One region of the Pseudomonas rossensis genome, then DNA from elsewhere that is predicted to be linked to it. Evidence: riboswitches for the same ligand, from Rfam matches in the RefSeq annotation. Region 1 holds a riboswitch; the other holds the start of a gene.
What was found. Region 1 has a riboswitch for cobalamin ahead of cobW (cobalamin biosynthesis protein CobW). Riboswitches for the same ligand answer to the same signal wherever they lie in the genome.
Positions count from the first base shown of each region.

Region 2: linked by a shared signal. The riboswitch ahead of cobO (cob(I)yrinic acid a,c-diamide adenosyltransferase) and the one ahead of cobW (cobalamin biosynthesis protein CobW) in region 1 are both predicted to bind cobalamin.

Region 1 covers NZ_JBBWCB010000164.1:446-9,578, forward strand. The annotation lists partial or broken gene WLY71_RS26875 (cobaltochelatase subunit CobN) at 1-802, opposite strand, end outside; gene cobW (cobalamin biosynthesis protein CobW) at 806-1,879, opposite strand; cobalamin riboswitch at 1,980-2,194, opposite strand; cobalamin riboswitch at 2,296-2,524, shown strand; gene WLY71_RS26885 (CbtB domain-containing protein) at 2,646-2,849, shown strand; gene WLY71_RS26890 (CbtA family protein) at 2,861-3,568, shown strand; gene WLY71_RS26895 (cobalamin biosynthesis protein) at 3,565-3,978, shown strand; gene cobM (precorrin-4 C(11)-methyltransferase) at 4,062-4,808, shown strand; gene nfuA (Fe-S biogenesis protein NfuA) at 4,956-5,540, opposite strand; gene WLY71_RS26910 (fatty acid cis/trans isomerase) at 5,632-7,926, opposite strand; partial or broken gene WLY71_RS26915 (homocysteine S-methyltransferase family protein) at 8,082-9,133, shown strand, end outside.
Region 2 covers NZ_JBBWCB010000011.1:38,032-57,433, forward strand. The annotation lists gene cobT (nicotinate-nucleotide--dimethylbenzimidazole phosphoribosyltransferase) at 1-144, opposite strand, end outside; gene cobU (bifunctional adenosylcobinamide kinase/adenosylcobinamide-phosphate guanylyltransferase) at 141-662, opposite strand; gene WLY71_RS05420 (cobyric acid synthase) at 798-2,249, opposite strand; gene cobD (threonine-phosphate decarboxylase CobD) at 2,246-3,238, opposite strand; gene cbiB (adenosylcobinamide-phosphate synthase CbiB) at 3,231-4,139, opposite strand; gene bluB (5,6-dimethylbenzimidazole synthase) at 4,136-4,786, opposite strand; gene WLY71_RS05440 (cobyrinic acid a,c-diamide synthase CobB) at 4,783-6,198, opposite strand; gene cobO (cob(I)yrinic acid a,c-diamide adenosyltransferase) at 6,195-6,806, opposite strand; cobalamin riboswitch at 6,888-7,123, opposite strand; gene WLY71_RS05450 (hypothetical protein) at 7,278-7,862, shown strand; gene WLY71_RS05455 (PQQ-dependent sugar dehydrogenase) at 7,931-9,244, shown strand; gene WLY71_RS05460 (O-methyltransferase) at 9,334-9,987, opposite strand; gene WLY71_RS05465 (C40 family peptidase) at 10,003-10,539, opposite strand; gene WLY71_RS05470 (C40 family peptidase) at 10,705-11,355, opposite strand; gene hda (DnaA regulatory inactivator Hda) at 11,583-12,287, opposite strand; gene WLY71_RS05480 (AI-2E family transporter) at 12,518-13,591, opposite strand; gene WLY71_RS05485 (DUF8605 domain-containing protein) at 13,631-14,689, opposite strand; gene purM (phosphoribosylformylglycinamidine cyclo-ligase) at 15,072-16,130, shown strand; gene purN (phosphoribosylglycinamide formyltransferase) at 16,142-16,792, shown strand; gene WLY71_RS05500 (DUF3108 domain-containing protein) at 16,801-17,514, shown strand; gene WLY71_RS05505 (trans-sulfuration enzyme family protein) at 17,578-18,762, opposite strand; gene WLY71_RS05510 (pyridoxal-phosphate dependent enzyme) at 18,759-19,402, opposite strand, start outside.

The sequences.
Region 1 (9,133 bases):
AACCGGTGGTGTTGAGAATCACCCCCGCCTCGACTTCGTCCAACAGGTCCTCGATCACCGTCAGGCAGCCGGGCTCTTTCAAACTGGCCAGGGCAATCGGCAACGGGTTCAACCCCGCCGCTTGCAAGCGCTGACAGAAAATATCGATGAAACCGGTGTTCGCCGCCTGCAAATGCGAGCGGTAGAACAGCACCGCCGCGACCGGTTGATCGGCCTGCCAGTCGGCTTGCCAATCCTTCAGTTCAGCCGGGCTTTTTTGCGGGTGGTAGATCGCTGTGCGCGGCAGGGTTTGTGGCTCGGCCCAAGCGTAGTCGCGATCCAGCCAACGATTGGCGAGGCAGCGAAAAAAATCCAGAGCATTGCCCATGCCACCCTGACGCAGAAACTGCCAGAGCCGATCGCGGTCTTCCGCGCCCACCGTGCTTAGGTCGCTGAGTTCCGGGTCCGGGCGGTCATCGCCTGGCACCAGAATCAGTTGCACGCCGCGCTGGGACAACTCCACCAAGCGCTCGACGCCGTAACGCCAATAGGCGATGCCACCGTGCAGCGAAATCAGAATGACCTTGGCATGGCGCAGCACTTCGTCGACATACAGGTCGACCGACGCGTGGTTCTGCACCTGCATCGGGTTGGCCAGGCGCACGCTAGGGTAATCGTCGGGCAACTGCTGCGCGGCTTCGGCGAGCAGCGCCAGGCTGGAGTCGCCGCTGCACAGGATCACCAGCTCGGCGGGGGTTTGTCCAAGGTCGGCGATGTTGTCATCCGACACGAAACCGCCGGGCTGAGTCCTGAGCAGGTGCATGGCTTAAACGCTGAGCGCGGCGCGCAATTGCGCTTCAAGCAGAGTGGCGTCCAGCTCCTGACCGATCAACACCAGGCGCGTGGTACGCGCTTCGTCGGCGCCCCACTGACGGTCGAAATGCTTGTCGAAACGTGTGCCCACGCCCTGAATCAACAGGCGCATCGGTTTGTTCGGGATCGCCGCAAAACCTTTGACGCGCAGGATGCCGTGCTGGACCACCAGCTGGGTCAGCGCGTCCAGCAGCAGGCTTTCGTCGGCTTGCGGCAGTTCGATGGAGATGGAATCGAATGCGTCGTGGTCATGCTCATCGTGATGGCCGTCTTCACCTTCATGGTGGTGATCGTGATGGCTGTGACGGCTGTCGATGTGTTCTTCAGAACCGGCGCCGAGGCCGATCAGCACGTCCAGTGGCAGACGACCGCTGCTGGCTTCGATGACTTTCACCGCTGGCGGCAATTCTTCAGCGACTTCCAGGCGTACACGGGCCAGGTCTTCAGGGCTGATCAGGTCGGCCTTGTTGAGGATCACCAGGTCGGCGCTGGCGAGTTGGTCAGCGAACAGCTCGTGCAGCGGCGATTCGTGATCCAGGTTCGGGTCAAGTTTGCGCTGGGCATCGACCTGGTCCGGGAAAGCCGCGAAGGTGCCGGCGGCGACCGCTGGGCTGTCGACCACGGTGATCACCGCGTCAACGGTGCAGGCGCTGCGGATTTCCGGCCATTGGAAGGCTTGTACCAGCGGTTTTGGCAGGGCCAGGCCCGAGGTTTCGATGAGGATGTGGTCAAGGTCGCCGCGACGGGCGACCAGTTCGCGCATCACCGGGAAGAACTCTTCCTGAACGGTGCAGCACAGGCAGCCGTTGGCCAGTTCGTAGACGCGGCCGTTGGCTTCTTCTTCAGTGCAACCGATGGAGCACTGTTTGAGGATTTCGCCGTCGATGCCCAGCTCGCCGAACTCGTTGACGATCACCGCAATGCGGCGGCCCTGAGCGTTGTCGAGCATGTGCCGCAGCAAGGTGGTTTTGCCCGAGCCGAGAAAGCCGGTAACGATGGTGACGGGGAGTTTGGCCAGTGTTTTCATCGGATGCCCTTTGGCAAGGTGGCGGGCATACGGGACGACAATCGCTGCGACGGATGCGCGCGCGGAAGAGTTCGCCACCGGATCACCCCGCCCGGTTGTAGTGAGAATCTGTGTCGAGGCAGGTCTCCTGGCTGACGGTGTGCCGGGCTTGTGGGCCTGGCATTCACTGCGCCTTCCCGCGAACCCGTTGCACAGGGTTTGCAGTGGCGTGGCAGCGAACATCACCGTTCACAGTTGCGGGGGCAGCCGCGGCATCGACCGCGTTCCCTTCTTAGCTTCGGCAGACGCCGAAGAACCTCGAAAGCGCAAGGCTACGCATCGTGTGGGGGCGGGTCAATGTCCTACAAAGAGCCAATCATCATTCGGTTCCAACTGAGAACCCTTGCCAATTGACGCCCAACCCCCGCCCATGCTCTCCTACACGCCTTGTTACGGGTGCCCTTCACAGGGTGAAACGGGAAACCGGTGAATCATGTGCTTTACTCTAAAGTCATGTCAGTCCGGTGCTGCCCCCGCAACGGTAAGCGAGCGAAGCGTCAGATCCACTGTGCCAGCAGTTCGGCATGGGAAGGTGATGCTTGCAGGTCAAGGCGAAAGCCAGTGCCCCTCGTGAGCCCGGAGACCGGCCCGCAACACAAAGTGACCATTACGATCACTGAATAACAAACCCGCGGTGGGCGGGCGCTGTTTGAACCTCTGCGTGCCCGACTCGCAGGGGTCTTCCATGCGCTCTATATCACCCGCTGACAGACCAGAGGGAAGCGCCATGTCGATCATCAGCAGCACCGGCAGCAACACCGATAAGAGCACCGCCAGCACCACCAATACCCTGACTCAACGCCTGACCGCCGCCGTGTGCGCGTCGATCCTGGGTGCTAGCCTTGTGTATTTCGCCGGTTTCTCGCACATCGAGGCCGTGCACAACGCCGCTCACGATACCCGCCACAGCTCTGCATTCCCGTGCCATTGAGACTTGCCGACATGATCAAGCGTATTGCGCAAACCGCAGGGTTCACCGGGCTGCTGGCCGCCCTGTTGCTGACCCTGCTGCAAAGCTTCTGGGTGGCTCCGCTGATTCTGCAGGCCGAGACGTTCGAAAAATCCGAGCCCGCCGCTGTTGAAGTTCACGAACACGCCGCAGGTGCTGTCGCCGCTCACACCCACGATGCTGAAGCCTGGGAACCGGAAGACGGCTGGCAGCGCGTGCTGTCCACTACCGGCGGCAACCTGGTGGTAGCGGTCGGTTTCGCCCTGATGCTGGCCGGTCTTTACACCTTGCGCGCACCGACCAAAACCTCCCAAGGCCTGCTTTGGGGCCTGGCCGGTTATGCGACGTTCGTGCTGGCACCGACCCTCGGTCTGCCGCCTGAACTGCCGGGCACTGCCGCAGCTGATTTGGCGCAGCGGCAGATCTGGTGGATCGGCACGGCTGCCTCCACCGCTGTCGGTATCGCGCTGATCGTGTTCAGCCGTCACTGGCTGATGAAGATCCTCGGCGTGGCGATCCTGGCCGTTCCTCACGTGATCGGCGCGCCACAACCGGAAGTGCATTCGATGCTCGCTCCAGAAGCCCTGGAAGCTCAGTTCCAAATCGCTTCGCAGCTGACCAACGTGGCATTCTGGCTGGCCCTGGGCCTGATCAGTGCCTGGTTGTTCCGCCGCAAAAGCGATGGTCAGTACCACGCATGACTGAGATCAGCACAGCGCCGACTTTAGTGGTCGGCCTGGGCTGCCAGCGCGGCTGCCCCGTCAGCACGCTGCGGGCGCTGCTCGATCAGGCGTTACAGGCTCATAAAATTGAACTTCACCAGATCAAGGCCCTGGCCAGCATCGACCTGAAGCGCGACGAACCTGGCTTGATCGAATTGGCCGAACAGCTTGAGTTACCGTTGATGTACTTCAGCAGCGAACAACTGGCCGGCTATCAACCACAACTCAGCCACCGCTCGGACATCGCGTTCGAACGCACCGGCTGCTACGGCGTAGCGGAAAGTGCCGCCCTGGCCCTTGCCGAACAACTGACCCAGGCACCGGCAAAATTGCTGATTTCACGACAAAAATATGCCCAGGCCACCTTGGCATTGGCCTGCGCTGCATAAAATCCTCGATAATCCCCGCCATCGATCATGAGCAATCTTCATCTGAAGCCTTGCCCAGCCCCTTTTTCTCACAGGAACCGACGATGACCGTCTACTTCATTGGCGCAGGTCCCGGCGACCCGGAACTGATCACCGTCAAAGGCCAACGGCTGATTCGCAGCTGCCCGGTGATCATCTATGCCGGCTCCCTGGTGCCCGCCGCCGTGCTGGAAGGCCATCGCGCCGAACAGGTGGTCAATAGCGCCGAACTGCACCTGGAACAGATCATCGAGCTGATCAAATCCGCCCATGCCAATGGCCAGGACGTGGCCAGGGTGCACTCCGGCGATCCGAGTCTTTATGGCGCGATTGGCGAGCAGATCCGCTACCTGCGCGAACTCGACATCCCGTTTGAAATCATTCCCGGCGTCACGGCCACGGCGGCCTGCGCGGCACTGTTGGGCGCGGAACTGACGTTACCGGACGTGTCGCAAAGCGTGATCCTGACCCGCTATGCCGACAAAACCGCGATGCCCGCCGGCGAAGAGCTTGGCAGCCTGGCGCAGCATGGGGCGACCATGGCCATTCATCTGGGGGTCAATCATCTGGAGAAGATCCTGGTCGAATTGTTGCCGCATTACGGCGCGGACTGCCCGATCGCGGTGATTCACCGGGCGACCTGGCCGGATCAGGACTGGGTGGTGGGGACGCTTGAAGACATTGCCGCGAAGGTTGAAGCCAAGGGGTTTCGGCGCACGGCGTTGATTCTGGTGGGTCGGGTGTTGGGCAGTGATCACTTCAGTGAATCATCGCTGTACCGTGCCGGGCATGCGCATTTGTATCGGCCCTAAGATCAAAAGATCGCAGCCTCCGGCAGCTCCTACAGGAGAACTCATTCCCATGTAGGAGCTGCCGAAGGCTGCGATCTTTTAAAGCTTCACCCATAAAAAACGGCACTCACGGGTGCCGTTTTTTCGTTTCTGCAGCGAACACCTTACTTAGTAGTAGGCGTTTTCTTTCTGCGTGTGGTCGGTGACGTCACGAACGCCCTTGAGCTCGGGAATGCGCTCGAGCAAGGTGCGCTCGATGCCTTCGCGAAGGGTGACGTCTGCCTGGCCGCAGCCCTGGCAACCGCCGCCGAACTTCAGCACGGCGATGCCGTCTTCGACCACATCGATCAGGCTGACCTGACCGCCGTGGCTGGCCAGCCCCGGGTTGATCTCGGTTTGCAGGTAATAGTTGATACGCTCATTGACCGGACTGTCGGCGCTGACCATCGGTACTTTGGCGTTTGGCGCCTTGATGGTGAGCTGGCCGCCCATACGGTCGGTGGCGTAGTCGACTACCGCATCGTCCAGGAAAGCTTCGCTGAACGAGTCGATGTAGGCAGTGAAGCTTTTGAGCCCCAGCGCCGTGTCTTCAGGTTTTTCTTCGCCCGGCTTGCAATAAGCAATGCAGGTTTCGGCGTACTGGGTGCCAGGCTGGGTGATAAAGACGCGGATGCCGATGCCTGGGGTGTTCTGCTTGGAGAGCAGATCAGCCAGATAATCGTGGGCGGCGTCGGTAATGGTAATAGCGGTCATGGAAACTCCTCGCAGGCTTGGGCGCAGTTTACGCCAATCATCGCGCCGTACAAAGTCCTAGTATTTTTGTCGGGAAAGATGCGCCTGTCGATCAAAGATTCTCGTACCGGTTCATGTCCAGCACGCCCTCTTCCACCGGATCGGTCTCATGGACGTACCGGCTCAGGTCATGGAAGTAGAACCAGAACTGCGGATGGCTGCGGCGAATACCCCAGCGCTCGACGATTTTTTCGAAGCGATTAGCGTCCTTGGCGTTTTCCATCTCGCCCACGAACTCAGGCACTTGCTCGGCCGGAATGTTGAACATGAAGTTCGGATAGCTGCTGAGCACGCCCGGATAAATAGTCAATGTGTCGAGTCCTGGCTGATACCGCAGGGATTCACCGAGCAGGAACGCAACGTTACTGTGCGCGCGGTTGCGCAGCAGGCTGTAGACCTCGCGCTTGCCGCTCGCGGTTTCGATGCGCAGCAGGGTCGCTTCCGGCAACTGATCGATCACCTTCAGCCCGGCCGCCGGACGCGAAGTCAGGCGACTCAACGCCTGCTCGGCGCTCTGCGAGGCCAGATCTATGTTCGGCCGCGAGCAATAAGCACCGTCACAACGGTTGATCGGATCAGGCTTGGCGTTGAGGTCGCCGTAACGGGCCAGCAACTGCAGGGCGAAATCGCGTTTCGGGTCCTTTTCGTCCAGTACCAGCGCCGTCTCTTTGTCGTTATCGATGGACTCGTAGTCCAGCCACATCTTGAATTTGCCGCCGCTCTGGTACCAGTCGTCGAGGTAATCGTCGCGCGAATCGGCCGGCATCAAGCGCAGGAAGTTTTGCTCGGCACCGTTGCGGATCAGGTCGAAGTACAGGCGCGTTTGCGCCTGATGGGAGACGTTACCGAACACGTCGAAGTTGACCGCCAACTGGTAATACGTGCGCTCCAGCAGCGGGAAGTCGAACAGCCACATCGTTTGCGGCACGTCACCGATCAGGCCTTTGTTCACCGAGGCACTGTCGAAATGCCGGAAGATCGTCAGCAAGGCGTTATCGTTGCCAGCCCATAAGGTCGACCAGCTCGGCGCCGGCGCATCGGCGTAACTGTCACGGCGCAGCGCCTCGTACTCGTTACGCTTGTTGCGGTAGTCATGCCACAGGCTCAGGACACTGCCGACGTCATCGTTCTGCCCCGGCATCGCCAGTAACGGCGTGGCTTGGCCCCGGTAGTTCGGGTCGATGATGTAGAGGTCGTGTTCCGGTGCCTGGAACAGCGCCCAGAAGTTGTCACGGATCACGTCAGTGGCAATCTGGCCCCGACAGACCGGGCCGCGAATGAAGGTCCGCACGAAGTATTCGGCGTTATCGAGCATGAACTGATAACGCGCCTGGGCCGGGATCGCCTCGAACGTGGTGAACGGATTGGCCCGACGCTCCGGCCCGTAGCCCGGCAAGGCGTTGACCTGCCAGTTGCCGTTATAGAAGAGGCTTTTGATCCGTGCCATCTTCGCCGCGCTCAACGGGTAGGTGATGTGGGTCTTCTGCACAATCACGCCTTGCACCGGCCACAAGCGGTAATACACCTGAGTGCCTGGATCGTCATTCGGGCGGCGTGTGTTGATCAGATCGATCGGCTGGCCGGTCGGCGTGCGCGACCGTACCCACTGAAAGAAATGCCCCGGCTCGCCGTCCTTGAAATAGAGATGAGCGAGAAACCAATGCTCGAACAACCAGCGCCCCACCAGGCTTTGCCGTGCGCCCGGTGCGTTGAGCAGGTTTTCCCACTGCACCACCTGCAACGCTTCTTTGGCGCTCGGCACAAGGCCTTGCTCGTCAATCGGCGCGCCGGACGCGAGCCAACGTTGCAGCGTCTGGTACTGCTGATCGGTCAGGCCGGTGACCGCCAGCGGCATGCCCTCTTTGGGATGTGATTTGGCGTAGCCGTCGAACTCGGCCGGCAGGGCGCACATGTTTTCCCGGTTCAGGCCAAGGACGATGTCCTCCGGCAGCTTGGCATTGGGTTGCAAGGGGGTTTTGTGGCCCAACTCAAGCATCCGCGCCATCAACGCGGCCTGACTGCCCTGAGCGTCGAGCACCGAATAGAAGTCCTTTTGCTGCCAGGCGCGTTTACCGAAGGCGTCATAAAACAGCCGGGTCGGCGCGGCAGCCTGGCGGCGTTCGCCGTCGTAGACCGGGATCTTGGTCGCGCCACGGGCAGCCCCTTCGCCACTGCCCAGATTCAGCTGACAGGCGGCGTCATAGCAGGCATGGCAGGCCACGCACTTTTCGGTGAAGATCGGTTGGATGTCGCGGCTGTAGGAAATGGCAGAGGAAATGGCCGGATCCTGCGCGGCGGCGCCCCAGCTTAAAAACAGCAAAATAATGCTGATGACGCGAAAAGACATATCCCTGGTCCCGATCATGAAAAAACGCCGCGATTCTACCGGTCTGATCCCTGCACCAACATGAGCGATATTCATGCAAAACCGCGGCATGCTCTAAAACCACGCAGGTTTGCTATTATCCCGCCCCTTCGTCATGGTCTTTCCGAGTAGTCCAAATGTCCGATCGCAGTGTTCGCCTTCAAGCTCTCAAGCACGCCCTCAAAGAGCGCATCCTGATTCTCGATGGCGGCATGGGCACGATGATCCAGAGCTACAAGCTTGAAGAGCAGGATTACCGCGGCAAACGCTTCGCCGACTGGCCAAGTGACGTCAAGGGCAACAACGACCTGTTGATCCTGACGCGCCCGGACGTGATTGGCGCCATCGAGAAAGCCTACCTGGATGCTGGCGCCGACATTCTGGAAACCAACACCTTCAACGCCACCCATGTGTCCCAGGCCGACTACGGCATGCAGGACCTGGCGTACGAGCTAAACGTAGAAGGCGCACGTCTGGCGCGCAAGGTTGCTGACGCCAAGACCCTGGAAACCCCGGACAAGCCGCGCTTCGTTGCTGGCGTGCTCGGTCCTACAAGTCGCACCTGCTCGCTGTCGCCTGACGTGAACAACCCCGGCTACCGCAACGTGACCTTCGATGAACTGGTGGAAAACTACACCGAGGCCACCAAAGGCCTGATCGAAGGCGGCGCCGACCTGATCCTGATCGAAACCATTTTCGACACCTTGAACGCCAAAGCGGCGATCTTCGCGGTGCAAGGTGTTTACGAAGAACTCGGCGTCGAACTGCCGATCATGATCTCCGGCACCATCACCGATGCCTCCGGCCGTACGCTCTCCGGCCAGACCACCGAAGCCTTCTGGAACTCCGTGGCCCACGCCAAGCCGATTTCGGTCGGCCTGAACTGCGCCCTCGGCGCCAGCGAGTTGCGTCCGTACCTGGAAGAGCTGTCGAACAAGGCCAGCACCCACGTTTCCGCGCACCCGAACGCCGGCCTGCCGAACGAATTCGGCGAGTACGACGAACTGCCGTCGGAAACCGCCAAGGTCATCGAAGAGTTCGCCCAAAGCGGCTTCCTCAACATCGTCGGCGGTTGCTGCGGCACCACGCCGGGCCACATCGAAGCCATCGCCAACGCCGTGGCCGGTTATGCGCCGCGTGAAATACCGGACATTCCAAAGGCCTGCCGCCTTTCGGGCCTGGAACCGTT
Region 2 (19,402 bases), on a different contig from region 1:
CATCCCGGCCAATTGCACGGCCACCGACTCAAGCCGACCGAGGGAGCCGGCCGGTTTGGTCAGCTGCTGTTGACGGGCCTGCGCCTGCTCGACCGCTTGAACATCGATCGGTTTGCACGGGTTAAGCCACCAGGATTGAGTCATAACGCAGTTCCTTTCAAAGTCAGGGGCAGGCCGGCGACGGTCAGGACGACGCGCTGACAGCGTTCAGCCAAAGCTTGATGCAACCAACCGGCTTCATCGACATAGCGGCGAGTCAATTCGCCCAGCGGCACGACACCCATTCCGGTCTCGTTGCTGACAAAAATGATTTCACCCGGCAACGACGCCAGGCAGTCCAGCAGCGCATCACGCTCGGCCGACAGCCGCTCGGCGTCGTCGAGCATCAGCAGGTTGGTCAGCCACAGGGTCAGGCAATCCACCAGCAGGCAACGTTCGGCACTGGCGGTTTCGCGCAGGATGCGGGCGAGCTCCACCGGCTCCTCGATCAACGCCCATTCGGCTGGACGACGGGCGCGGTGATGGGCCACCCGCTCGTTCATTTCACCGTCGAGGGGTTGGCTGGTGGCGATGTACGTCACTGCCAGAGCGCTGTCGGAGGCGAGTTTTTCGGCCAGGCGACTTTTGCCGGATCGGGCGCCGCCGAGGATCAGTTGCAGCATGGTTCATTCCTTCAAATTGGCGGTGTGGCGACGGGCCTCATCGCGAGCAAGCTCGCTCCCACAGGTGATCGCATTCCAATGTGGGAGCGAGCTTGGTCCGGGCGGCGTTCCGACGAAGAGGCCATCAAATTCACCCTAAAACCCACAGAGCTCACGCAGCAGTCGGGTATCCAGATGCTGCTCCACCAGATCCGCCAGCCGCTCGATATCGCGCTCACGCAACGCGTGATAATCCACGTCCTGCACAGCCTGCAAACCTGCCCAGCGCAACAGCGCACTGCACGCCGCGGACGATTCAAACAGCCCATGCAGATAGCTGCCGAAAATCTGCCCGTCCACACTTTGCGCGCCGTCGCAGCGACCGTCGTCCAGCTGCACCGCGGCGTTTTCCAGCGCCGGCCCGGTGGTGACGCCGGCATGAATTTCGTAACCGCTGACCGGCGCGTCTTCGAGCGCCAGACGCCCGCGCACATTGCGCAATTGCTTCTCTTCTTCGAGCTGGGTTTCGAACGCCAACAAGCCCAAACCGGCGCTGGAACCCGGTGCGCCTTCGAGGCCCAGCGGATCGTGTACCTGCTCGCCGAGCATTTGCAGGCCACCGCAAATGCCCAGCACTTTGCCGCCATAACGCAGATGGCGACTGATCGCGGTGTCCCAGCCATTGGCGCGCAGATACGCGAGGTCACTGCGCACGCTTTTCGAACCGGGGAGAATAATCAGGTCGGCCGGCGGAATCGCCTGACCGGGGCCGATGAATTGCAGATCCACCTGCGGATGCAGGCGCAGCGGATCGAAATCGGTGTGGTTGCTGATGCGCGGCAGTACCGGCACCAGCACTTTCAGCACCTGGTCGGCCTTGTCGGTCTGACGCTGATCGATGCCATCCTCGGCTTCCAGGTGCAGGTCCATCACGTAAGGCAGAACGCCGATTACCGGTTTGCCGGTGCGCGCTTCCAGCCAGTCCAGCCCCGGTTGCAGCAAAGCGATATCGCCGCGAAACCGGTTGATGATGAAGCCTTTGACTCGCGCCTGCTCACTGGGCGACAGCAGTTCCAGCGTGCCGACCAGATGCGCAAAAACCCCGCCGCGATTGATGTCGGCGATCAACACCACCGGACAATCCACGGCCTCGGCAAAGCCCATGTTGGCGATGTCACCGGCACGCAGATTGATCTCGGCCGGCGAGCCCGCGCCTTCGACCATGACCACTGGATACGCTGCGCTCAGCCGTTCATGGGAGGCCAGCACCGCTTGCATGGCGATGGCTTTGTAGTCGTGATACGCAACGGCGTTCATCGTCGTGACCGCGCGGCCATGGATGATCACTTGGGCGCCGGTATCGCTGTTGGGCTTGAGCAGCACCGGGTTCATGTCGGTGTGCGGCTCAAGGTTGGCGGCCTGAGCTTGCACCGCTTGCGCGCGACCGATCTCGCCACCGTCGGCGGTCACGGCACTGTTGAGCGCCATGTTCTGTGGCTTGAACGGCACGACGCTGACGCCCTGACGCCTGACCCAGCGGCACAACGCCGTCACCAGCGTACTTTTACCGGCGTCGGAAGTGGTGCCTTGCACCATCAACGTAGTCATTGGGTTTCCTTGGCGTAGGCTTCGAACGCTTGCGCGAGACGTGTCCAGTCAGCTTCATCGGCGGGCAAGCCGAAACGCAGGCTGCTGTTGTTCGTGAACAACCGCAGCAGAATGCCGCGCCGGGCCATGAACTCATGCAGGGCTTCGGCGCGGTCGGTGATCAGCCATTGAAACAAGGCGCAACCGCCCTGGGGCTCGAAGCTGTGCTGTTCAAGCAGCAGCGCCAGACGCTCGCTGGCCTCTTCAGCGCGAACCCGTTGCCGGGCATGCCCTTCGGTATCCAGCAGGCAGGCCTGACCCAGCACCCGCGTCGGCCCGCTGACCGCCCACGGTCCCACTTGCTCGGCCAGCAACTTGAGCAACTTGCGCTCGGCCAGCACGAAACCCAGCCGCACACCGGCCAGGCCGAAAAATTTTCCGAAAGAACGCAGCACGATCAACCCGACCTGATTGGCAAAAGGTGCCAGGCTCAGCTGCGGTGTGTTGTCCATGAACGCCTCGTCCACCACCAGCCAGCCACCACGCTGGGCCAGCCGCGAATGCCAGTCGAGCAGCCGACTTGGTGTCAGGCTCAGGCCGGTAGGATTGTTCGGGTTGACCACCACCAGCACGTCGAGGCTGTCGAGAAAGAAGTCGACTTCCTGCTCCAGCACTTCACGCACGATGTAGCCATTACGGCGCCACGCTTCGGCGTGTTCGGCGTAACTCGGCGAGAGCACGCCGACCTTGCCGGCCCGGCGCAAACGCGGCAGCAACTGGATCGCCATTTGCGAGCCGGCCACCGGCAGCACCTGAGCGGCGCCGTAATAATCACAGGCCGCCTGCTCCAGACCGTCATCGGTTTCCGGCAAACGCGCCCAAGCCCGCAACGGAATTTCCGGAACCGGAAACGGCCAGGGCGCGAGTCCGCTGGACAGGTCGAGCCAATCGGTTTCGGCGATGCCGTAATCGAGCGCCGCCTTGCGTAACCGACCACCGTGCTCAAGCATAAAATTCAGCCCCCACGCAGAGAATCAGCAACCATAACCATACCCCGCGCTGCACCAATTGCCAGCCGCGGTCGATGGAGTCGGCGTCTGCCGGCATGCCTTCGCCCAGTGGCGGACGCTGATGCAGTTCACCGTGATAAATCGCCGCCCCGCCCAACTCGACACCGAGCGCTCCGGCGCCGGCCGCCATCACCGGACCGGCATTCGGGCTGTCCCAGGTCGGACCTTGGGTGCGCCAGCATTTCAGCGCCAGTCGGGTTTTGCCCAGCAGCGCGTAGGTCAATGCCACCAGGCGCGCGGGAATGTAGTTGAGGACGTCGTCGATCTTTGCCGCGGCCCAGCCGAAACGCTCGAAGCGTTCATTGCGGTAACCCCACATCGCATCCAGCGTGTTGCTCAAACGGTAGAGCACCACGCCAGGCGCGCCGGCCACAGCAAACCAGAACAGCGCAGCGAATACCGCATCGCTACCGTTCTCCAATACGGATTCGGTGGCGGCGCGGGCGACTTCGGTTTTATCCAGTTCGCTGGTCTGGCGACTGACCAGATAACTGACCCGTTTGCGCGCCTCGTCCAGATCATCGCTGCGCAGCGCCTTGGCCACCGGCTCGACGTGTTCACCAAGGCTGCGCATGCCGAGGGCGCAATAGAGCACGAGAATCTCGACGATCCAGCCGACATAGGGCGCCCAGGAAAACGCCGTGGCCAATAAGGTCAGCGGCAACACTGCAATCACCCAAGCGGTGACGCCATGGCTGCGCCAGCCGCGACCTTCACCATTGAAACGTTGCTCGATGCGGTCGGCAAAACGGCCGAACGCCACCAGCGGATGCCAGCGTTTGGGTTCACCCAGCAGCGCATCCAGCGCAACCGCGGCGACACTCAACAACGCCACACTCATTGACTCACTCCCCAATAATTTTCATACAGCAGCTCACTGAGCGGACGCGCCTGCGCCCAGCCTTCGAGTACCAGCATCGGCGCCGGATAGAATTCCTTGACCGGGCCGAGACTAAGAACAGCCAACGGCTTGGCTCCGGCGGGCAAACCCAGCAGGTCCGCCAGGGCTTGCGGCTCGAACAGCGAGACCCAGCCCATGCCCAATCCTTCAGCGCGGGAGGCCAGCCAGAGGTTCTGGATCGCGCAGGACAACGAAGCCATGTCCATTTCCGGCATCGTGCGACGGCCGAAAATGTGGCGCTCTCGATCGTCCATCAGCGCAGCGACCAGCACCTCGGCGCAATCGTTGATGCCTTCGACTTTCAGCTTCATGAATTCGTCGGTGCGCTCGCCGAGGGCTTCGGCGGTGCGGATGCGTTCGTCTTCCACCAGTGACTGGATCTTGCCGCGCAAGGCTCGATCGCTGATGCGGATGAACCGCCAGGGCTGCATCAGACCGACACTCGGCGCCTGATGCGCAGCTTCGAGCAGGCGCCGCAGTAACTCGGGCTCGACGGTGCCGCCGCTGAAATGACGCATGTCGCGGCGTTCACCGATGGCTCGGTAGACCGCCGCGCGCTCAGCTTCGGAAAAGGCGTTGTCAGTCATGGCCTCTTCGCGAGCAGGCTCGCTCCCACATTGGAAGGTGTGCTGCCTGAAGAAACGCGGTCCCCTGTGGGAGCGACGGTGCGACGATTCGACTTGCTCGCGATGGCGGCTTCAAAGTCAGGCGCAAACAATGCGGCTACAGCGGTGGGATTGGACGGAAAATAGAAATGCACATAAGAAGCCGTCATCCGCCCCTCACGATAAACCGCTTCCGCCCCACGCCCACCGTTAGGGCTCAGGCCACGAGCGATGGGCTCAAGCTCGGTACTGGTCAGCGAGTGGTGATAGGTGTGCCCGCGCAATGAACCTTCCGGCAACTCGACCGCCTGCAACGCCAACGCGGCCAGACGCTTTTGCATCACCGCATCACCGGCCAGCAAGCCGACCAGTTCAGCGCGAGTGCCCTCGACATCGGTCAACGAATCGAGCAAATACAGCATGCCACCACACTCTGCCAACAAAGGCTTGCCCGCCGCATGGTGAGCGCGGATTGCGGCCAGCATCGTGGTGTTCTGTGACAGCGACACATGGTGCAATTCTGGATAACCGCCCGGCAGATAGAGGCTGTCTGCCTCCGGCAATTGCGTGTCACGGATCGGCGAGAAAAACGACAACTCGGCGCCCATGGCTCGCAGCAAATCCAGGCTTGCACCGTAGGTGAAGGCAAACGCTTCGTCACGGGCCACGGCAATTCGCACACCGACCAGCAACGGTTCTGCAGCGATCACATCAGGCGCGCCGAATTCCACCGCCGGTGGCAGCGCGACCTCGCAGCTGCTGGCCAGTGCATCGGCCGCCGCATCGAGGCGCTGATCGAGATCGTTCAACTCACTGGCCTGAACCAGACCCAAATGGCGACTCGGCAATTCGATCCCGGTTTCCCGGGACAAGGCGCCGTACCAGCGCAAGCCTTCAGTCAGGCTGCCTTCGAGCAATTGCGCGTGTCGCAACGTGCCCACACGATTGGCCAACACGCCAGCAAACGGCAAGTCCGGCTGATAACGCGCCAGCCCCAGGGCCAGTGCGCCAAAGGTCTGGGCCATGGCAGTGCCGTCGATCACACCGAGCACCGGCACACCGAAGTGTCGCGCCAGATCAGCGCTGGACGGCGTACCGTCGAACAGTCCCATGACGCCTTCGATGAGGATCAGATCCGCTTCGCCGGCGGCTTCCCACAACAGTCGACGACTTTCCTGCTCCCCGACCATCCACATGTCCAGTTGATACACCGGCGCACCGCTGGCGCGCTCGAGAATCATCGGGTCGAGAAAATCCGGGCCGCATTTGAACACGCGAACCTTGCGCCCTTGATTGCGATGCAAACGGGCCAGCGCAGCGGTGACGGTGGTCTTGCCCTGACCGGAGGCCGGCGCGGCAATCAATACCGCCGGGCAATGACGTGGCTGACTCACAATTCGACGCCTTTTTGCGCTTTGATCCCGGCCTGGAACGCGTGCTTGATCACACCCATTTCGGTGACGGTGTCGGCCAGTTCGATCATCTCCGGCTTGGCGCCGCGACCGGTGACCACCACGTGCTGCATCGGCGGACGGGCCTGCAAGTCGCTGAGCACTTGATCGAGATCCAGATAACCGTGCTTGAGCGCAATGTTCAATTCATCCAGCACCACCAGGCCGATCGACGGATCACGCAGCAATTCGCGGGACACCGCCCACGCGGCTTCAGCGGCGGCGATGTCGCGCTGACGATCCTGGGTTTCCCAGGTGAAGCCCTCGCCCATCACATGAAAACGCACCTGTTCCGGAAAGCGCCGGAAGAACAGTTCTTCGCCGGTGCTGCTGCGCCCTTTAATGAACTGCACCACGCCACACTGCATGCCGTGGCCCATGGACCGGGCGAGCATGCCGAAGGCCGAGCTGCTTTTGCCTTTGCCGTTGCCGGTCAGCACCAGCAGCAGGCCGCATTCATTCGGGGAGTTGGCGATGCGTTCATCGATCACGGCTTTTTTGCGCAGCATGCGCGCCAGATGACGTTCGTCACGATCGGGGGTATCAGTCATGGGGGAGCTCTCCGTTGAGGCTGGATAACGGCGGGCAGGCACAAGAATAGACGGCAAAAAGCCTGGCATCGCCCACCGTGATGCCGCTGGATGGATCAGGCCGGTCTCCGGGCTCATGAGCGGCATTTTTTGCCTGACTGCGCGCCTTCCCATGTTGATATCAACACAGTGGCTCAAGGCGCAGCCTTCACTCATTTACCGTTGCGGGGGCAGCGCCGGGATCATGGCTCTTCGTCGCTTGAAGAGAGTCACTCACCGGCTTCCCTGTTTCACTCTGTCGACCAAGGTCACAGAGCACCTGAAACAAGCCGCGAAGGTTAGAGGGTTGGGGATGGAGCGTCAATTGAAGACGGGCGGCCTGCGAGCGAATAACTGCCGTCGATCAATTATCTGACGCCAATCTTGTGCCACACTCTCAGCAGTGATATCAAAGAGCCACAATCTCACAACACAATAACAAGGGTGAGCCACATGCAAGGCATGATCATCAGCAATCCGAAGCTGGAATTCCTGCGCCCGGTGCTGGAACGCTGGTTTGACTGTATCGACCGCTACAACGCCGTGCGCGGCGATAACGACACGCCTTACTGGTTCGACGAAAAAGCCAACCTGAGCCTGCTTTCCGCCGCGGCCTGGATGGCGGAAATGGTCACGCTGCAACAAACACCGACCCGTAAGCAGACCGAAGAAGGCGAACGCAATGGCCGCGCCGATCTGTTTATCGCGACCAGCGAAGAACGCGCTTACCTTCAAGCGACCCAGCGCTGGCCACGCGTCAACAGCCTGAACCTGACTCAAGCCTTGCAGGACATCACCAGCGACGCCAAACGCATCAGCTACGCCAGCGACCTGAAACTCGGTTGCCTGTTCGTTGCGCCGCAAAAAGCCCAACAAAGCGCCACCCCGGAAGAACTCCAGGACATGGTCGACGATCTGCAAAAGGAACACACCTGCGCCGTGGCCTGGTACTTCCCCTATGCCTATCGCAAGTTGCGCAACGAAGCCGGCAACTATCACCCCGGCATTGCCGTGCTGTTCAAGGAAGCCCGCGGCTGAGCGGTTGAACCATCGCGCACCTGCGCTTCTCTATTGATTAGGTCAATGCATTCATAGGGAAGATCAGCATGCGCAAGCCCCCGCTCGTTCTCGTCATCGTGCTCGCCGGAGGGCTTGCCGCCTGCGGTGAAACCTCCAGACTGCAAGTCTCCGACGGCACCGGCCCGTCACCCAAGCTACCAGAACCGAACAAAACCCTGATCCCGACAGTGAACATCGCCCCGGCGATTGGCTGGCCGGACGGCGCGAAGCCTATCGCCGCGACAGGGACTCAGGTGGCGGCATTTGCCGAAGGCCTCGATCACCCGCGCTGGCTTTACGTGTTGCCTAACGGCGACGTGCTGGTGGCCGAAACCAACGCACCACCCAAACCCGATGACGGCAAAGGTATTCGTGGCTGGGTCATGGGCAAAGTCATGGGCCGTGCCGGCGCCGGCGTACCGAGCCCAAACCGCATCACGCTGCTGCGGGACAAGGACCACGACGGCATCGCCGAAACCCGCACGGTGTTCCTGGAAAACCTCAACTCGCCCTTCGGTATGACCCTGGTCGGCAATGACCTGTACGTCGCCGACACAGACCGCTTGCTGCGCTTCCACTATGAAAACGGCGAGACGGCGATCAAGTCGCAGCCTATGAAGGTGATCGACCTGCCGGGCGGTACGCTGAATCACCACTGGACCAAAAACGTCATCGCCAGCAAGGACGGCAGCAAGCTGTACGTCACGGTGGGTTCCAACAGCAACGTGGCCGAAAACGGCATGGACAAGGAAGAAGGTCGCGCGGCGATCTGGGAAGTGGATCGCGCCACCGGCAACCATCGAATCTTCGCCTCGGGGATTCGTAATCCAAACGGTCTGGCCTGGGAACCTCAGAGCGGCGCACTGTGGACGGCAGTCAACGAGCGCGACGAAATCGGTAGCGATCTGGTGCCGGACTACATCACTTCAGTGAAGGACGGCGGGTTCTACGGCTGGCCTTACAGTTATTACGGTCAGCACGTCGACATCCGCGTCGAGCCGCAAAACCCCGACCTGGTGGCCAAGGCCATCGCTCCAGACTACGCGGTCGGCCCGCATACTGCCTCGTTGGGCCTGACGTTTGCTGAAGGCAACAGACTGCCGGCGCAATTCAAGGAAGGGGCATTCGTCGGCCAGCACGGCTCATGGAACCGTAAACCGCACAGTGGCTACAAAGTGATTTTCGTACCGTTCAGCGCAGGGAAACCGACCGGGCAGCCGATTGATGTACTCACCGGTTTCCTCAATGACGAGGAAAAAGCCATGGGCCGTCCGGTAGGCGTGGTGATTGACCAGCAGGGTGATTTGTTGGTGGCGGATGACGTGGGCAACAAGGTGTGGCGCGTGTCGGCGGCCAAGTAAACGTCAAAAGATCGCAGCCTTCGGCAGCTCAGGGTGTACACCATCCACTGTAGGAGCTGCCGAAGGCTGCGATCTTTTTCAATAGTCGCCTACCTTTTGCGGCACAAGGTTAATCCATCGCCCAACGGCAACAGCGACAGGTCCACACGCGAGTCATCCTTCAAGGCGCGATTGAGCGCCTGGATGGCTCGGGTGTCTTCGCTCTCGGGATTGTCCTCAAGCACCCGGCCGCTCCACAGCGTGTTATCGAACACCGCCAGACCGCCGACGCGCAGCAGACGCAATGCGTGCTCCAGATAGCGTGGGTAGTTGGCTTTGTCGGCATCGATGAAGATCAGGTCGAATGGCTCTTGTTGATCCAGCTGAGCCAGGGTTTCCAGCGCGGGTGCCAGACGCAGATCGATCCGCTCAGCAAGCCCCGCCTCCTGCCAGTAACGACGCGCGGTGGCGTTGTAGTCGCCGGGTATGTCACAGCAGATCAGCGAGCCGTCATCCGGCAATGCAGCCGCCATGCACAAGGCGCTGTAACCGGTAAAGGTGCCGATTTCCAGCAGACGCTTGGCGCCGGTGAGTTTCACCAATAGCGCGAGGAACTGACCTTGCTCGGGCGCCACCTGCCAGCGAGCCATGGGCAGCGCTTGGGTTTCGTCGCGCAAACGCTTGAACAGCGGCGTTTCGCGCAGAGAAACGTCGAGCAGGTATTGATACAGGGAATCGTCGAGATTGAGTGTGCGAGCGGTCATGACAACCTCTGCCATTTAGGGGTTGCGTGCCAAGTGCTCAGGTTGCAAGACGCGCTTGGCGCTCAGATAGGCTTTCTGCCAATAAGCTTTGGACAAGCTGTCGAGCTTCACCGTGCCGCCGGTGGCCGGTGCATGGACGAAGCGACCTTCACCGACGTAGATCCCTGCGTGACTGACCTGAGAACCGCCATTGGTGGCGAAGAAGATCAGGTCGCCAGTTTGCAGACCTTCCTTGCCCACACTGGCCGCCTGCATGCTGATCATCTCGCGCGTGGTACGCGGCAGAGAAATGCCGGCGACGTCACGGTAGACATAACCGATCAGCCCGCTGCAATCGAAACCCGAATCCGGCGTGTTGCCACCCCAACGGTACGGCGTGCCCACCAGGCCGAGCGCGCGGAACAATACGTCTTCTGCCTCTGGGGAGAATGCTTGGGAGGAACCGAAAACAATGGGCGCGCGAACCACCGGTGCAGGTGGCGGTGTACGGCTGGCGCAGGCGCTGAGCAGCGCTGCGAAGAACATGATTGCGAGGCGGGCCGACGTCGACATAGGCAGAGCATCCTGATCTGGCTGCGGCTTTTTCTGCAGGGGGCGCAGAAAAGAAAACCGCCTGCGCAGGACGCAGGCGGTTTGCCATCAATAATAGATCAGGATTCTAGCTGCTACGTGGCAAACTTCAAGTAAGACTTTAAGTTAACCTTACAAAAAGTCCGCTTACTTGCGCGCCGTGACGATCGTCGGGGCCGCAGTCGGTGCCATCGCGAGTGCGCGCTTGGCTTCGATGAAGGTTTTGCTCCAGTAGCTGTCGCCCAGGCTATCGATCCGGACACCACCGCTGCGGCGGCTGCTGGAATGGATGAACTGGTTGTCACCCAGGTAGATCCCGGCGTGACTGACGCGGCCGCGACGGCCATTGGTGGCGAAAAACAGCAAGTCGCCCGGCTCCAGTTTGCTGCGAGAAACCAGCGGAGCGTCGACGTTGATCATTTCGCGAGTGGAGCGTGGCAGGCTCAGGCCGGCTTCTTCACGAAACAGGTAACCGATGAAGCCGCTGCAATCAAAGCCAGCTTCGGAGGTGCCACCGAAACGGTAACGGGTACCAATCAGGGACATGCCCCGTTCGAGGATGCTGTCAGCCAGAACCGGAAGCTGGTACGACTTGCCGCCGGCGAAGTCTGCCAGTTCTTTTTCGGTGGCCGCTTCTTCCTGTTCAAGCGCTTGCTGATAAAGAACGGAAGATTGGTCGGTAGCAGAATTTTTAACCTGCTGTTGTTGCTCTTGCTGGGACACTGGAGAGTGAGCAGCGCAACCGAACAACAGGGTGACGAGTGCGAGGGGCACGAGGGGTGCAAAGCGATTTAGCATGGGCACGACCGTGGCTGATAGTTGTAAAGAAGGCGAGACTATGCCCGCTATCAACCTCATTTGCAAATTCAATCGATCTTTATGTGACTTCTCGGTTTCTCGTTTACATCTAAGCGCTTAAGCCTGTTTTAGACACTCGCGCAGCCTGCAACCCTGTAGGAAAGCGGATTTCTTGACGCCTGAAATATGCCGAAACCCGCTAGGGCCTTGGCTTTACCAGGCTTTTGTTACCAGCCAAGCGTTTCTTTCAGAAAGGGAATTGTCAGCTTGCGCTGAGCTTGGAGGGAGGCCTGATCGAGACGCTCAAGCAGCTCGAAAAGTGCACTCATGCTGCGCGTACCGCGGGTCAAAATAAAATGCCCGACTTCATCGGTCAGGTGCAGACCGCGACGAGATGCGCGCAGTTGCAAGGCACGCAATTTGTCTTCGTCGGAGAGCGGACGCATCTGAAAGATCAACGCCAACGTCAGACGGGATTTGAGGTCCGCCAGTTTCACCGGCAGTTCACGCGGGGATGTCGACGCGGCGATCAGCAGGCGTCGACCGCTGTCACGCAGACGGTTGAATAGATGGAACAGCGCCTCTTCCCAATCCGCCCGACCAGCCACCGCCTGCAAATCATCCAGGCAGACCAGTTCGTACTGTTCGAGGTTGTCGAGGATGGCGATGCCGCGATCAAGCAGTTCGGCCAACGGCAAATACACCGCCGGCTCCCCCAGTTGCTCGAAGCGCAGGCAGGCCGCCTGCAACAAGTGCGTACGCCCTACCCCGTCCTTGCCCCAGAGATAAATCAGGCTTTCGGTCCAGCCGGCGTCGGCTTCGCATAGCCGCTCGACATAGCCGAGTGCAGCGGCATTGGCGCCTGGATAGTAATTGATAAAGGTAGCGTCATCACGCAGACGCACACCTAGGGGCAGCTGAATCGGTTTCATGCTGACTGAACAGTTCCAAAGGAACCGTTAGTGGCCTCTGTGTAAAGTTTGCGAAGTTTATACCCGTGAGGCGAGTCGCACAATGCGACAGACCACAAGCAAAATCAAAGGTTTGCGTTAACACCCTGGTTTTATGACAGTTTCTTTGGCGGCGCATGTGACAGCCGCACGAGGGATCCGGGTCAGCCTGGCATGGAACCAGGCTGCCCGCGATGCTTGATCAGGCCCTCTTAAATCTCGGGCTCATCAACACCGCTGTACATACCCGAATCTTTATACAAATCATGCATATGGCGCACCAGCACCATGATCACCGCCGCCACCGGCAGTGCCAGCAGCACACCGGTAAATCCGAACAGCTCGCCCCCTGCCAGAATCGCGAAGATCACCGCCACCGGGTGTAGACCGATCTTGTCCCCCACCAGCAATGGCGTCAGCACCATGCCTTCCAGCGCCTGCCCCACCATGAACACCGCGACGATACCGAACATGGGATACAGATCGCCGCCGAACTGGAACAGCCCGGCAATCAAGGCCGCACCGATCCCGATAACGAACCCCATGTACGGCACGATCGCCGCCAGACCGGCAATCAACCCGATCAACAGCCCTAACTCCAGCCCGACCAACATCAGGCCGGCCGCGTAGATCACGCCCAATGCCACCATGACCAGCAACTGGCCGCGCACGAATGCACCCAGCACTTCATGGCATTCACCTGCCAGGGTCATAACACGCTCTTCGCGATCACGGGGCAGGAGGCTGCGGATCTTGGCCATCATCAGGTCCCAGTCCCGCAGCAAATAGAAGACCACCACCGGGATCAGCACCAGATTCGCCAGCAAGCCAATCAATGCGAGGCCGGAGGCCGTTGCCTGACTCAGCACCACACCGACAATGTCAGTGGTTTGACCCATATGCTCACTGATCGCAGCCTTGAGCTTGTCGAACTTCCAGAAATTATCCGACAGACCAAATTTCGATTGCGCCCACGGCAGCGCGGTGTGCTGCAACCAGTCGAGCATCTGCGGCGTCAGTTCGTACAAACGAAACAACTGCTTGGCGAGCATCGGTATCAACACCAGCAGCAAGGTCGTGAAGATCAGGGTGAAAAGCGCAAACACCGCCACCACGCCCCAGGTCCGAGACAGGCCAGCCTTCTCCAGCCGATCCACCAGCGGGTCGAACAGATAGGCCAGCAGCAACGCGATCAGGAACGGGGTCAGAATCGGATGCAACAACCAGACAAACACGCAGAGCAGGATCACCCCACCCAACCAGAACCAACGCCGCGTATCGGCCATTTACAACTCCCTATGCATCTATATAAAGAAAGAAAACCGTTACCAACGGAATCGCAGCTGCGGCACAGGTGCCGGAGCGGGCGCTACTACTGGTGCCGAACCCTCGGCCGGCTGAACCGGTGCGACGGGTGCAGGCGCTTCACCCGCTGGAACTTCCTGCAATTTGGCCAGCGACAATTGCGCCTTCAACTGTTCGGCGCTGCCATTGACCCGGTAGAGAATCCGGTCGCCGTCGACACTTTGCAGGCGCGCACCAAACGGCTCCAGCAAGCGCCCAAGTGCGGCATAGCGCTCCAGGTTCATGCTCTGCACTTCGAGCAATTGTTCGCCCGAAGCACCTGGCTTGACCACAAACCGAGGCGCCAACCGTTGACTGACCGCCAGCATCACTGCATCGGCTACAGCAGCCTGATCCGCACCCTGAACACTGCCCGCCTCCTTCTTGTCGCCCAGCCACAACTGCCACTTGGCCTGCCACTGGCCGCCCTCTTCACGAGCATGCACCGCGAGCAAGGCGTCAGCGTTGTAACGCTCCGATGCCCCGCGCAGTGGCGTCGCGTCCGTACCTTCCAGATTCGGTGCCGTGGCGACGATCTGCTCACTCAGATCTGCCAGCGGCAGGCGCAGCGGCAAACCACGGTGTTGCGCTGCTCGGCGCAGCGGTGCAGCACTGGCCTGGCCATCACCGACGAGGCTCGAACCCTCGGTGGAATCGTTCAACCACCAGCCGAGGATCGAAGGCCGGTTCGCCCCCCACAACGACAGCCCGGCACGGCGCAACGCTTGCTCGGTGGTGGCCGGGTCGAAATCGACCTTCAGCACTTCCGGCGGACCAGCGTCAAAGCCGTACTGACTGATGATTTGCTGCGGGTCCTTGCGCAGTGCCGCCAACCCCGGGTTTTGCGCAGCCTTGGGATCGCCGGTCAGACGCAACACCAACGTATCCAGCGCTTGCTGGGTCGCTTGATCACGCACTTCCGGGGTTTGACCACTGACAGGCTGACGCACCTGATACAGATTTTTGACGGTTTCGGCATGACTCGCCAGGCTGACCAATGACATACAGCCCGCAAACAAAAATCTAGAAAAAAAACGCATGGAGGATTCCTGACGACAAGAGCGGCTGGAACAGGCCGCGTGAACCGGATTGAGCAAGGCTGTGACCACGCCCCCAAGCAAAACATTCACCTGACCCTGGTAAGTTTTTGCACTGTGCTAACGATAGACGGTTAATAGCGATACCTTATACAGCCATGAAGGATGCAGCCAACACGGGCAATGAAGGTTTTTTTAAGCTGATATGCCCCTGCCGTCGGCCTGAGGATGGCCGCTGCCCCTCAAGCCTGATAAAATCGCGCGCCTTCGCAGACCGGCAACAGCCGGGCACCCTGAAATTCGCGGATGGCAATCGCCTTCGTCAGTTTCGGTGGTCCCACTGGACTCGGTCGTTACCCCTGAATCCCCCCTAAAGGCCTGGATCATGAGCAAGCAACCCTCCCTGAGCTACAAGGACGCCGGTGTAGACATCGACGCCGGTGAAGCATTGGTCGAACGCATCAAGAGCGTCGCCAAGCGCACTGCGCGCCCGGAAGTCATGGGCGGCCTGGGCGGTTTCGGCGCCCTCTGCGAAATCCCTGCCGGCTACAAGCAGCCCGTGCTGGTTTCCGGCACCGACGGCGTCGGCACCAAGCTGCGTCTGGCGCTGAACCTGAACAAGCACGACAGCATCGGCATCGACCTGGTTGCCATGTGCGTGAACGACCTGGTGGTCTGCGGTGCCGAGCCGCTGTTCTTCCTCGACTACTATGCCACCGGCAAACTCAACGTCGAAACCGCGACCCAGGTCGTGACCGGCATTGGCGCTGGCTGTGAATTGTCCGGCTGCTCCCTGGTTGGCGGCGAAACCGCTGAAATGCCTGGCATGTACGAAGGCGAAGACTACGACCTGGCCGGCTTCTGCGTCGGCGTCGTGGAAAAATCCGAAATCATCGACGGTTCCAAAGTCGCTGCCGGCGATGCCCTGCTCGCCCTGCCGTCTTCCGGCCCGCACTCCAACGGCTACTCGCTGATCCGCAAGATCATCGAAGTGTCCGGTGCCGACATCGAAAACATCCAGCTCGACGGCAAACCGCTGACCGACCTGCTGATGGCCCCGACCCGTATCTACGTGAAGCCGCTGCTCAAGCTGATCAAGGAAACCGGCGCGGTCAAAGCCATGGCCCACATCACCGGTGGTGGCCTGCTGGACAACATCCCGCGCGTTCTGCCAAAAGGCGCACAAGCCGTGGTTGACGTCGCGAGCTGGACCCGTCCTGCCGTGTTCGACTGGCTGCAAGAGAAAGGCAACGTTGACGAAAACGAAATGCACCGCGTGCTGAACTGCGGCGTGGGCATGGTCATCTGCGTTGCTCAAGAGCACGTCGAAACCGCCCTGAACGTCCTGCGCGAAGCCGGCGAGCAGCCTTGGGTCATCGGTCAGATCTCCACCGCTGCCGAAGGCGCGGCTCAGGTTGAACTGAAGAACCTCAAGGCACACTGATGCAAGAGCGGATGTCCCAGACCTGTGATGTGGTGGTGCTGTTGTCCGGCACCGGCAGTAACTTGCAGGCCTTGATCGACAGCACGCGGACCGGCGACAGCCCGGCCCGCATCGCTGCGGTGATTTCCAACCGCGCCGACGCCTACGGCCTGCAACGCGCCAGGGACGCGGGTATCGACACCCGCACCCTGGATCACAAGGCGTTCGAAGGCCGCGAGGCCTTCGATGCCGCGCTGATCGAACAGATCGACGCGTTCAACCCCAAACTCGTGGTACTGGCCGGTTTCATGCGCATTCTCAGCGCTGACTTCGTGCGCCACTACGCGGGTCGCCTGCTCAACATCCACCCCTCGCTGCTACCCAAATACAAAGGGTTACACACTCATCAGCGCGCACTGGAAGCCGGCGACACCGAGCACGGCTGTTCCGTGCACTTCGTCACCGAGGAACTCGATGGCGGGCCACTGGTCGTACAGGCAGTAATACCGGTAGAGTTGCACGATTCGCCGCAGAGTCTGGCGCAGCGAGTTCATACCCAGGAACACCTGATTTACCCGTTGGCTGTACGCTGGTTTGCCGAAGGTCGTTTATCACTCGGCGAGCAAGGTGCTTTACTGGATGGAAAGTTACTCGCGGCCAGCGGCCACTTGATTCGAACCTAGGAGATTTTATGCGTCGCGCCCTGCTCTTCGCTTGCGCTCTGCTCGCACTGCCATTTGCGCAGGCTGCAGAACTTCAACCTTTCTCCGCCAGCTACACCGCTGACTGGAAGCAGTTGCCCATGAGCGGCACCGCTGAACGCAGCCTGACCAAGCAAGCCAACGGCGCCTGGAAGCTCAGCTTCAAGGCCTCGATGATGATCGCCAGCCTGACTGAAGAAAGCACCCTGACCCTGGACAAGGACACGCTGCTGCCGCAGTCCTACCACTTCGAACGTGGCGGCCTGGGTAAAGCCAAGAAGGCTGACCTGGATTTCGACTGGACCAACAAAATGGTCACCGGCACCGATCGCGGTGACCCGGTCAAGATCCCGCTCAACCGCGGCATGGTCGACAAATCCACTTATCAGCTGGCCCTGCAGCACGACGTGGCCGCTGGCAAGAAAAGCATGAGCTATCAAGTCGTCGACGATGGTGAAGTCGATACCTATGATTTCCGCGTGCTGGGTTCGGAAAAGGTCGACACCAAAGCTGGCCAGATCGAAGCAATCAAGGTCGAGCGCGTGCGCGACCCGACACAAAGCAAGCGCATCACCGTCCTGTGGTTCGCCAAGGACTGGGATTACCTGCTGGTTCGTCTGCAACAGGTTGAAACCGACGGCAAGGAGTACAACATCATGCTCCTCGACGGTACGGTCAACGGCAAGGCTGTCAAAGGCAGCTGATCCGGCTCGACACAAAAATCCGGAATCCGATAAGGGTTCCGGATTTTTTTTGCCTGCTGAAATTCAGATCCGCGCCAGCGCCTGTGCCAGGTCAGCGCGCAGGTCTTCGACATCCTCGACCCCCACGGACAACCGCACCAACGCATCGCCGATGCCGAGTTGCGCACGAGTATCCGCGGGGATGCTGGCGTGGGTCATGATCGCCGGGTGCTCGATCAGGCTTTCCACCCCGCCCAGGCTCTCGGCCAAGGCAAAGATCCGCACACTCTCGAGGAAGCGCGTGGCACCGGCCAGGTCGCTGTTCAAGTCGAGGGATATCATCCCGCCGAAACCGCGCATCTGCCGCTGCGCCAGTTCGTGCTGCGGGTGCGACGGCAGGCCCGGATAATAGACACGCGCCACCTGCGGTTGACGCTCCAGCCATTGCGCCAGGTCCAGCGCGTTGTTGCAGTGGCGTTCCATGCGCAGCGCCAGGGTCTTCACGCCACGCAGGGTGAGGAAAGCGTCGAACGGCCCGGCGATCGCGCCCACAGCGTTCTGCAGAAAACCCAGACGCTCCGCCAGGTCTGCGTTTTGTCCGACCACCGCGATGCCGCCGATCACGTCGGAGTGGCCGTTCAGGTACTTGGTAGTCGAGTGCAGCACGATGTCGAAGCCCAGCTCCAGCGGGCGCTGTATCCAGGGGCTGGCAAAGGTGTTGTCGGCGACACAGATGATGCCTCGCTGGCGACAGATGCGCGCGATGGCAACGAGGTCGGTAAGGCGCAGCAAAGGATTGCTCGGCGTCTCGACCATGACCATCCGCGTGTCGTCCTGCAGCGCTGCTTCGAATGCCGACACATCAGTCAGGTCGACGAAGCTGAAGCGATGCCCGGCGCTGCGTCGGCGCACCTTGTCGAACAGGCGGAAAGTACCGCCGTACAGGTCGTTGCCGGAGACGATGTGCGAATCAGCATCGAGCAATTCGAGCACGGTGGAAATCGTCGCCAGCCCGGACGCGAACGCGAACGCGAAGGCCTGGGTGCCGCCTTCGAGGTCTGCAACGCAACGCTCCAGCGCAAAGCGCGTCGGGTTGTGCGAGCGCCCGTAGTCGAAGCCCTTGTGCACACCGGGGCTCTGCTGCAAATAGGTGGAGTTGGCGTAAATCGGCGGCATCAGCGCCCCGGTGGAAGGGTCGGGCGTTTGCCCGGCATGGATCACACGGGTGGCGAAGGCACGTGGCACAGCGTTTTCATCGTGTTGACTCATGTAAGGGATCTCCGTAGGTGAATGAGCATGTCGACTCGAGTAATCAAGCCGTAGAAGCCCGAAGCGTCGGCGATGATCGCCACCAGCCCACGGTCGAGCTCCGCGCGTAGTTCAGCCAGACTGGCGCTTGGAGGCAGGGTTTGCAGCTTATCGGTCATCGCGCTGGCCACGCTCGCGCGAAAGTGCGAAGCATCTTCTTGCATGCCAAGCAGAATGTCGGACTCGTCGATCACGCCGACCAGCCGCTGCCCGCCCTCCAGCACCGGCAGTTGCGACACATCAGCCAGGCGCATGCGCTGGAACGCGGTGAGCAGCGTATCGTCCGGGCCCACGCTGATCACCCGGCCATCCTCGAAGCGCCGTGAGATCAGGTCGCGCAGATCGCCGTAATGTTTGTACTGCAGCAGGCCCTGATCGTTCATCCACTGGTCGTTGTAGACCTTTGACAGATAGCGCGTGCCGGTGTCGCAGACGAAGCTGACGACCCGCTTCGGCTCGGTCTGCTCGCGGCAGTAACGCAGGGCCGCCGCCAGCAGCGTGCCGGTCGAAGAACCGCCGAGTATGCCTTCGGCGCGCAGCAGTTGGCGGGCATGATCGAAGCTTTCTTCGTCGCTGATCGAGTAGGCGTGGCGCACGCTGG